DNA from 2 places in the Actinoallomurus acanthiterrae genome. Region 1 is predicted to be linked to the other one. Evidence: riboswitches for the same ligand, from Rfam matches in the RefSeq annotation. Region 1 holds a riboswitch; the other holds the start of a gene.
What was found. A riboswitch is a leader RNA that binds a small molecule or an ion and turns the genes downstream of it on or off. The one in region 1 is predicted to bind cobalamin.

Region 1 (4,655 bases):
ATGCCGAACTGACCGCTGGTGAGCGCGGTGCGCGACGGGAGGCAGGGCGAGTCCGACGCGTAGTAGTGGTCGAAGACGACGCTGCGCTCCGCGAGCCGGTCGAGGTTCGGGGTCGTCGGCCGGGCGTATCCGTAGGGCCCGGTGTGGTCGGCGCGAAGGGTGTCGACGTCGACGTAGATGATCCGCATCATCTCTCCAAACGGGCGAGGGTGAGCTCGAGCCAGGCGATGTAGGCGGCCGTCGAGGCGTACCCGCGCTCGTGGGCCAGGGTCTGTACTTCGGCACACCAATCCGGGTCGAGCTCCGGGATCGGGCCGGTGGCAGGCGCGGGCGTCATGTCCGGTCCGGTCTTCTGCTTCAGCCGGTACTCCAGCTCCGTGCGCAGGACCTCGACGGCGATGTCCTTGCCGAACTGCCCGCCGAGGACGAACCGGATCGTGAAGTCCGGGTCCATCGGCCGGGGTGACGGCGTGAACGGGGAACGCGCCCAGGCCACGACGGCCCGCCGTCCCACCGCGGTCAGCCGGTACACCTTCGCGTCCGGGCCGGCGGGACGGTCCTCGAGCCGGTGCTGCAGATGGCCCTGTTGCTCCAGCCTCGCCAGCGTGCGGTAGATCGGCGACAACGAGGCCCGGTAGCCGAGGAAGATGCCATGCCTTTCGAGCCACGCCCGCAGGTCGTAGCCGGAGGCGGGTCGGCGTGCCAGAACGCCGAGGACGATCGCCTCGGTGTTGGTGAGATGAGTCGTGGTATCTATGTGCACTAGGCTATAGCGAGCCAATGGAAAGTCAAGTGATCACATGCCCGGATACTGCATGTCAGGCGGATGGTGCTGGGGGAGCCGGACGTGCCAGGGCCATGCGCCAGAGACTGTGGCTATGGCCGTGTGCATATACTGCCGAGAGCTTTTCCCGCAAGGACCCGTTGGGCGAGGGCTGTACCTGGATGAGGTCGGGGTCAGCGCGGCGCGAGCGCGCGGGCCGAGTCGTAGCCTCCGCTGACGACGGTGGGTTCGGTGTCGAACACCATGACCGACCGGGACGACGAGTACGGCGGCCATCCCGGGTCGTCGCCGTGGACCTACGATGACGCGCTGCGGGGCTCACCAGTGGTCGTGGTGGATCGTGGTCTCCAGGGGGCGGCGGTGGCGCCAGCCGTGCTGTTCGAGGTCCGGTACGGGTTCCAGGTGGGTGACCGGCCCGAGACACAGCCAGGCGACGGGCCGGATCCCGGTCGGGATACCGAGCAGTTGACGCAGATGCGGTTCGCGGTAGAAGGAGACCCAGCCGACGCCGAGGTTTTCGGCGGTGGCGGCCAGCCAGAGGTTCTGGATGGCCAGGCAGACCGAGTACAGTCCCGCGTCGGCGATGGCGTGTCGGCCCAAGACCGCGGGGCTGCCTCGGTCGGGATCGTAGGTGACCACGATCGACAGGCTGCTCTCCAGTACACCGTCGATCTTTATCCGGGCGAAACGGTCGGCGGCGGCTGTGGTGAGGGTGGCGGTGAACGTGGCGCGTTCGTGCTGGACGTGGTCGTAGAAGGCGTGCCGGACGGCCGGGTCCGCCACGATGATGAAGTCCCAGGGTTGGGAGAGCCCGACGCTGGGCGCGGCGTGCGCGGCCGTCAGGATCCGGTGGATGACGTCTTCTGGTATCGGCGCGCCGGTGAACTGGGCGCGCACGTCACGGCGACGGTGGACCACGTCGTAGATGCCGGGGTTCATGGGCAGGCTCCCGCTGCGTCAGGCCACCTTGGCGGTGGCCGGTGGAGCGAGGCCGGTCTTCGGACTTCCGGATCGATGCCTGACCATCCGCCTTCCCGGCCTGGCGGCCAGTGGCTGCGCGTGTGCGCGTGGACGGCGGCTCCCCGGTTACCGCGGCGGGCCCGTGCCGGAATTTCACCGGCTTCCCGATTCTCCCCTCGTAGGGGCACCTCGCGTCAGTTCATGCCGCCGCGAGCGTATCAATCCCCGCCGCCCCCGATCACCAGGAGACGGGCAGTTCCCGGAAGCCGCGGATCAGCAGGCCCGTCTTCCAGGCGAGATCCTGGTCCGCGACCTCGATCCGCAGCCCGGGCAGGCGCGTCACCAGCGTCTCCAGCGCGACCTGCAGCTCGGCCCGGGCAAGCTGCGAGCCGAGACAGAAGTGCACGCCGTGGCCGAACGCGATGTGCGGATTCGCCTCTCGGCGGATGTCGAGGGCCTCTGGGTGGTCGAACACCCCCTCGTCGTGGTTGGCGGAATTGATGGACGGGATCACCGCCTCGCCCGCCCGGATCAGCACGTCGCCGAGCTTGACGTCCTCGACCGCCATGCGGGGGATGCCGCTGACCGCGCCGAGCGGTGTGTGCCGGAGCAGTTCCTCCACCGCCTGCGGCACCAGGGACGGGTCGGCGCGGAGCGCGGCGAGCTGGTCCGGATGCCGGGCGAGGACGTAGGCGAAGTCGGCGATCTGGGTCGCCGCGGTCTCGTGGCCGGTTACCAGAAGCCCGACGCTGAACTCCACGAGTTCCTGCTCGGAGAGCCGGTCCTCCTGGTCCCGCGCCTGCACGAGCGCGGTGAGCAGATCGTCCCGGGATGCCTCGCGCCGCAGCGCGATGAGGCCGGCGAGGTACTCGTTGAGCTCCGCCACCGCCGCCCCGATCTCCTCCATCGGGAGCGCGGTCGTGGACAGCAGCGCGTCCGACAGCACCCGGAACCGATTTCGGTCTTCGAAGGGGACGCCGAGCAGCTCGCAGATGACCGTGACCGGGAGCGGCAGGGCGAACAGCGCCACCAGATCCGCCGGCGGTCCCTGCGCGAGCAGGCGATCGGCGAGGTCGTCCGCGATCGCAGTGATCCGGGGCCGCAGCGCTTCGACGCGCCGGGCCGTGAACGCCTTGGACACCAGGCTGCGGATGCGCGTGTGCTCGGGCGGGTCCATGCTCATCACCCCGGCCGGGAACAGCGGCATCGGGGTGAATCGGGGCGGGTCCTGGCTCGACGTCATCGCGCGGGCGCTGAACCGCTGGTCGGTCAGCACTTGGCGGACGTCGTCGTACCGCGTGACGAGCCAGGCGTCGCCGCCGTACGGCAGCCGGACCCTGCTGATCGGTTCGGTCTTCCGCAGGCGGCCGTACTCCGGTTCCATCTCCAGCCGGGTTCCGTCGCCGAATGGGTAGTCCGGTGCGGTCATGTCCTGTCCTTTCTCCGGTTCAGTCGTCTTCGGGGGCCAGCACAACGCCGTCCGCCGTGCTAATGCGGATCGCCTCCACCGGACATGACTCGGCGATGGCGATGAGCTTCGGGTCCGGCGCGGAGCGCGGGCGAAGGGGCCGCGATCGCGGGCCGTGGAGCCGGAAGTACTCCGGCGCGGTGCCGGCGCACATCCCGCTGCCGACGCAGTGCGGGGCGACCTCGACCTGCCAGGGGCCGGCGGCCTCGGTTTCATCGGACGGCCGGGTCATCGGGAGCGGTCCCGGCGCCCGAGCGGGGTGAGCGGCGGCTCGAGGGCGCCGTTCGCGGGGAGCGGCGGGGTTCCGGTGTCCACGGGCGCCGCCGTGGTCCCGGCGGCGGCGTCCGTGGCCGGGGTCCTGCCGAGGCGCCGGACCATCCAGGTGTAGGTCAGGTCGAGCGCGAAGATGGCGACATAGAGGAACGGCAGCAGTGTGGAGTGCCGGTACACCGGCGCGGGGGGATAGAACAGCACTCCGAGCGCGGCGAGCAGCGTGCCGCCCATCTTGGACAGGGCGATGCCGAGCGACTGGCCGGCGAGCGAGCGCCGGGCGTTCAGCATGCCGAGGAACAGGCCCGACATGGCGAGGTTCTGCACGAACGAGGCACGCACGCCGTACACGTCGTGGAACTCCTCGTTCAGGAGGACCACGGTGGCGCCGGTGATGGCCAGCGAGGCCGCGAACATCGCGTAGAAGCCGGCCCGGCCACACCAGGACACCAGCCACGAGAACTGCGCCGGCCCGTACCGCAGCGTCTGCCAGAGGATGACGAGGTCGAAGGCGAACCACACGAAGTTGACGACGAACTGCGCGGCCAGCTTGACCGGGTCGTGGTGCGGCGGCAGCGCGACGAACGTGTAGAAGAACTCCCAGGCCAGGTTGGCGCTGAGCGCGACGATCGGCATGCCGTACACGCGGCTGCGGCCGCCCTCGCGGATGATCAGGATGTACGCCACGGTCCACAGCAGGCCGGCGAACGACTGGATGACGATACCGATCACGATCGGATCCTTCCGGAGGTGAGGGGGCCGTCCTCAGGGCCGCCGCCTCGAAGCCGGCGCGGCCCTCGCGGGCCAGGGCGAGGAGGTAGCCGGTGACCTGGGTCGCCGCCGGGCGGCCCTGGGCCGGCGAAGGTATCTCGTTGGCGTCGCACGCCACGTCGATGAGGAAGGGACGCCGGACGAGGGCGGCCACCCGCAGCGCGCGACGGAGCTCCGGCATGGACGTGACGCGCTCGGCCGCCACGCCGTACGCGCGGGCGATCTCGGCCAGATCGCCGTTGTGCAGGGCCGACCCGTATTCCGGCCAGCCCATGATCTCCTGCTCGAATTTGATCGCGCCGAGCTTGCCATTGTCGAAGACCACGACCACCACGGGCAGGTCCAGGTCGCGGAGCGCGCCCAGTTCGCTCAGCGTGACCGCGACCCCGCCGTCGCCGACCG
Region 2 (4,655 bases), 3.3 Mb from region 1:
CCTCGCGCGCGTCCGCCGCGTGGTCCTCTTCGGTGCCGGGCCGCTGGATCCACGACCAGCCCTCGCCCATCTTGTGCCAGGTGACCGGGCCGCCCTCGCCGGACTCGCCGAGAACGCGCAGGGCCCGCTCCTCGCCGATGCGCCACTTGGCGGACTTGACGAACTGGAACACCCCGATCGGCCAGCCCTGGTTCCAGCCGCGCAGGGCCAGCCCGAAGGCCGCGGTGGACTTGCCCTTGCCGGGCCCGGTGTGGACGACCACGAGGGGCCGGTTGCGGCGCTGGCGGGTCGTGAGCCCGTCGTCGGGCACCTGCGACGGCTTTCCCTGCGGCATGTCAGTCCTTCCGTACGACGACGGTCACGAACTCATCGTCGAGGTTGATCACCTTGCGGGCTCGTTCCGGCGTCACGCCGCCGCCCTGCTGTCGTTGACGACGCCGGTGAGGGCGTCGGCGGCCAGTTCCTCCAGCTTGACGACCTCGGCGCCGAGGCGGGCGGCGATCCCGCCGGCGAGGCCGAGGCGTACGGGACCGCTCTCGCAGTCGACCACGACGGCGGTGACGCCGCGCAGCAGTTCGGCGGCGCGCAGCGCGTCGGCGGGTGAGCCGTGGGTCGCCCGGCCGTCGGTCACGAGGACGAGCAGCGGGCGGCGGGCGGGGTCGCGCAGGCGTTCGGCGCGCAGCACGTCGGCGGCGCGCAGCAGGCCCGCGGCGAGCGGGGTACGCCCGCCGGTGGGCAGCGTCTCGAGGCGGCGGGCCCCGGCCTCGACCGAGGAGGTGGGGGGCAGCGCGAGCTCGGCGGACCTGCCCCGGAAGGTGATCAGGCCGACCTTGTCGCGGCGCTGGTAGGCGTCGAGGAGGAGGCTGAGCACGGCGCCCTTCACGGCGCGCATCCGCTGCCGGGCGGCCATCGAGCCGCTCGCGTCGACGACGAACAGCACCAGGTTGCCCTCCCGGCCCTCCCGGACGCGTTCGCGCAGGTCACCGGAGCGGATCACCAGCCCGGCGCCGGTGCGGCCGCGGGCGCGCTGGTGCGGGGCGGCGGCGAGGAGCGTCGCGGTCAGGTGCAGCGAACGCGTGCCCCGGCGCGCGCCGGTCGTCCGGCCGTACGGCGTGCGGGCGCGCGAGCGGCGGCCCGGCGCGCCGTCGCCGAGACCCGGCACGGTGAACACCCGCGTCCGGAAGACGGCGTCGGCGGGTGCCGGTTCCGGGGAGTCCACCCGGGTGCGCTCGCCGTCGTCCTCGCCCGCGTCCCCGCCCGACAGCGCCTGCTCGATGTCGACCAGCGCCCCCTCGGGGGCGTGCCGCCCGTCGGAGTCGCCGGACCCGTCCGGGCCGGAGCCGTCCGGGCCGGGACCGTCGGGACCGCCGTCGGGGTCGTCGTCGGGGTCCTCGTCGCCGGAGTCGCGCCGGGAGCCCCACTCGACGGTGGTGTCCGGGTCGGGGCCGGTGTCCGGACCGGGTGCGGGGTCCGGCTCGCTCCCCGTGCGCGGCTGGGGCACGTCCGGAAGGGAGGAGCCGGGGTCGTCGTCGGAGTCGTAGTCGGCGGTGCTGTCGAGGACGTCGTCGAGCTTGTCCTCGTCCAGGCCCGGCGCGTCGAAGGGGTCGCGGCGGCGCCGGTGTGGGAGGGCGAGCCGGGCGGCGACGCGGACGTCGGCGGCGGTGACGACGGTCCGGGCGTGCCAGGCGGCGAGGGCCATCGCGGCGCGGGCCATCACGATGTCGGCGCGCAGCCCGTCCACCTCGAACGCGGCGCACACCGCCGTGATCTGGCGCAGCGCGCCGTCCGGAAGCACGACCTCGGAGAGCCTGGCGCGTGCCTGGCCGATCCGCCAGGCCAGCTCGGCCTCGGCCCGCGCCCAGCCGAGCGTGAACGTCGCGGGATCGGCCTCGAAGGCCAGGCGCCGCCGGACGACCTCCGCCCGCTCCTCCGGGTCCCGGGTGGCCGTCACCTCCACCGTCAGGCCGAACCTGTCGAGCAGCTGCGGCCGCAGCTCGCCCTCTTCGGGGTTCATCGTGCCGACCAGCAGGAACCGGGAGGCGTGCCGGATGGAGACGCCCTCGCGCTCGACGTACGACTGCCCCATCGCGGCGGCGTCGAGGAGGAGGTCGACGAGGTGGTCGTGGAGCAGGTTCACCTCGTCGACGTACAGGACGCCGCGGTGGGCCTCGGCCAGCAGGCCGGGCTGGTACGCCTGGACGCCCTCGGTCAGGGCGCGTTCGAGGTCGAGCGAGCCGGTGAGGCGGTCCTCGGCGGCGCCGATCGGCAGCTCCACGAGTCGCGCCGACCGGACCAGCGTGCCGCCGTCCTCGCCGTGCGGCCCGTCGGGGCACTGCGGGTCCGGCGCCTGCGGGTCGCAGGAGAACCGGCAGTCCTCCACGACCGTGACGTCCGGCAGCAGCGCGGCGAGGCCGCGCACGATGGTGGACTTGGCGGTGCCCTTCTCGCCACGGACCAGCACGCCGCCGACGGCCGGGGAGATCGCGTTGATCAGGAGGGCGAGTTTGAGGTCGTCCAGCCCCGTGATGGCGGAGAACGGATAGGTGTTCACCCGGTGGTCGTCCTTTCCTCGGGTTAACGCGCCCGTAGGTGGTCTGGCATCGGCGACCGGAGTCTCCTGGCTCCCGGCTCGTCGCCCACCCTCGGCCTTCCGGCTCACGCCGTGGCCTTTCGTAAGGAAGAACTCCCCGGTCACAGTTGCGCGACAGCCCCGGATTCGCACCGGGTTCCTCCGCGTATCGCCGGGAGACAGCATGACATATCCGGTCTGGCCCGCGACACCGCAGGTCCGGAGCAGGGCCTCGGCGCACAGGCCGGCGCCGCACACCCGCACCGCCCCCCGTACGGCCGCCACGCCTGTACGGCCGCCGCGGCCGTGCGGTCGGGCCCGTGCCGGATCGACGTCGATCTGCTTGAATAGAACGCGTTCTAGTTTTGAGGAGGCGCGCGGATGAGGCTCGGCATCAACGTCGGCTACTGGCAGCGGGATCCGGAGGACGCCACCGAGACGGTGCTGGCGGCCGAACGGCTCGGCTATGAGTACGTCTTCACCGCGGAGGCGTACGGCTCCGACGCCTTCACCACGCTCGCCTGGTATGGCGCCCGGACGTCGCGCATCAAGCTGGGCACGGCGGTGGTCCAGATGTCCGCCCGCACCCCCGCCGCGACCGCCATGCACGCGCTGACGCTCGACGCGCTGTCCGGCGGCCGGCTCACCCTCGGCATCGGCGCGTCCGGCCCCCAGGTCGTCGAGGGCTGGTACGGCGTGCCGTTCGCCCGGCCGCTGGAGCGCACGCGCGAGTACGTCCGGATCCTGCGGGACGTCTGGCGGCGCGAGGAGCCGGTGACCTCCACCGGCCCCCACTACCCGCTGCCGCTGCCGCCGTCGGCGTACGGTCCCGGCCGCGTCACCGGTCTCGGCAAGCCGCTCAAGTCGATCGTCCATCCCGTACGCCCGCGGATCCCGGTCTACCTCGGCGCGGAGGGCCCGAAGAACATCGCCCTCGCCACCGAGATCGCGGACGGCTGGCTGCCCCTCTTCGTCGATCCGACCCGGATCGAGGCGGTGTTCGGGGCGTCGCTGGCGGGCCGCCGGGAGGGGTTCGACGTCGCCGCGACCGTGACGACGATCGTGACGGACGACCTGGCGACCGCGCTGGAGTTCGCCAAGATCCCGCTGGCGTTCTACATCGGCGGGATGGGCGCCAAGGACCGCAACTTCCACCTCGACCTGATCGGGCGGCTGGGCTACGCCGAGGAGGCCGTACGCGTGCAGGAGCTGTTCCTGTCCGGCCGGCGCGACGAGGCGATCAAGGCGGTGCCGGACGAGCTGGCCGACTCCATCTCCCTGCTCGGTCCGATCGGCCGCATCAAGGAACGCCTCCGCCTGTGGCAGGACTCACCCGTGACCACGCTCCTCATCGCCGGGGTGAAGGACGAGCCGACCCTGAAGGCCATCCGCGACCTCGTCGAGTCCTGAACTCCCTCGAGGGCGCGTCGTCAGTTCCAGGCGCGGGAGAGCATCCAGGTGCCGGTCTCCTGGTCGTGACGCAGCTCGTACACGCCGATCGCCCGGTCCGGAGTGGCCTCGACGCGCCAGAACTCCCGCTCGACGCCTTCCGGGGCCTCGGGGTGCCGCTCGTGCCACCAGTCGCGGGTGGTGACCCAGCGGTCCAGGACGCGCAGCACCGTGTAGAGCCGGCCGCGCCAGACGAAGCGCGAGGGCCTGCCGTCGCTGAGCCAGACCTCGACCGGGTCGCCGTACACCCGGCTCATCGGCCGCCACCCGGCGCGTCTTCACGCCCCGCGAACCCATCGCTCGCTCCGCCCACGCGGGCCGCCCACCTTCCGGATCGATGACAGGGAGTGAGCCTGGGGGAAGGCAGGCGACAAGTTCGAACATACGTTCGGAAGTAGCTTTTGTAAAGTGCCTACCGCCGGGCGATCTCGCGGCTCAGCGACCGAGGGAGTGCGCGATCGCTTCGGCGGCGCGCACGGGGTCGGCGGCGTCCGCCTGGCCGCCCCGGCCCCACAGGTACGACCAGGCGATCCGGGACGTCGGCATGGCGACCACCATCACGCTCCGCCCGCCGGTCGGGTCGACCACGCGCAGCATGGACTCCTCGGCCCCGACCAGCACGCCACGCAGACCGCGG

Region 2: linked by a shared signal. The riboswitch ahead of ACYVF7_RS14175 (magnesium chelatase subunit D family protein) and the one ahead of bluB (5,6-dimethylbenzimidazole synthase) in region 1 are both predicted to bind cobalamin.

What each region holds. Positions count from the first base shown of each region.
Region 1 covers NZ_BAAHCO010000001.1:6,237,449-6,242,103, reverse strand. The annotation lists gene ACYVF7_RS29650 (sulfatase family protein) at 1-191, opposite strand, end outside; gene ACYVF7_RS29645 (PadR family transcriptional regulator) at 188-763, opposite strand; gene bluB (5,6-dimethylbenzimidazole synthase) at 1,103-1,723, opposite strand; cobalamin riboswitch at 1,757-1,951, opposite strand; gene ACYVF7_RS29635 (cytochrome P450) at 1,983-3,173, opposite strand; gene ACYVF7_RS29630 (ferredoxin) at 3,193-3,444, opposite strand; gene ACYVF7_RS29625 (transmembrane-type terpene cyclase) at 3,441-4,214, opposite strand; partial or broken gene ACYVF7_RS29620 (thiamine pyrophosphate-dependent enzyme) at 4,429-4,655, opposite strand, start outside.
Region 2 covers NZ_BAAHCO010000001.1:2,911,968-2,916,622, reverse strand. The annotation lists gene cobO (cob(I)yrinic acid a,c-diamide adenosyltransferase) at 1-334, opposite strand, end outside; gene ACYVF7_RS14175 (magnesium chelatase subunit D family protein) at 407-2,551, opposite strand; cobalamin riboswitch at 2,611-2,732, opposite strand; gene ACYVF7_RS14170 (LLM class F420-dependent oxidoreductase) at 2,951-3,979, shown strand; gene ACYVF7_RS14165 (DUF6504 family protein) at 4,000-4,275, opposite strand; gene ACYVF7_RS14160 (hypothetical protein) at 4,454-4,655, opposite strand, start outside.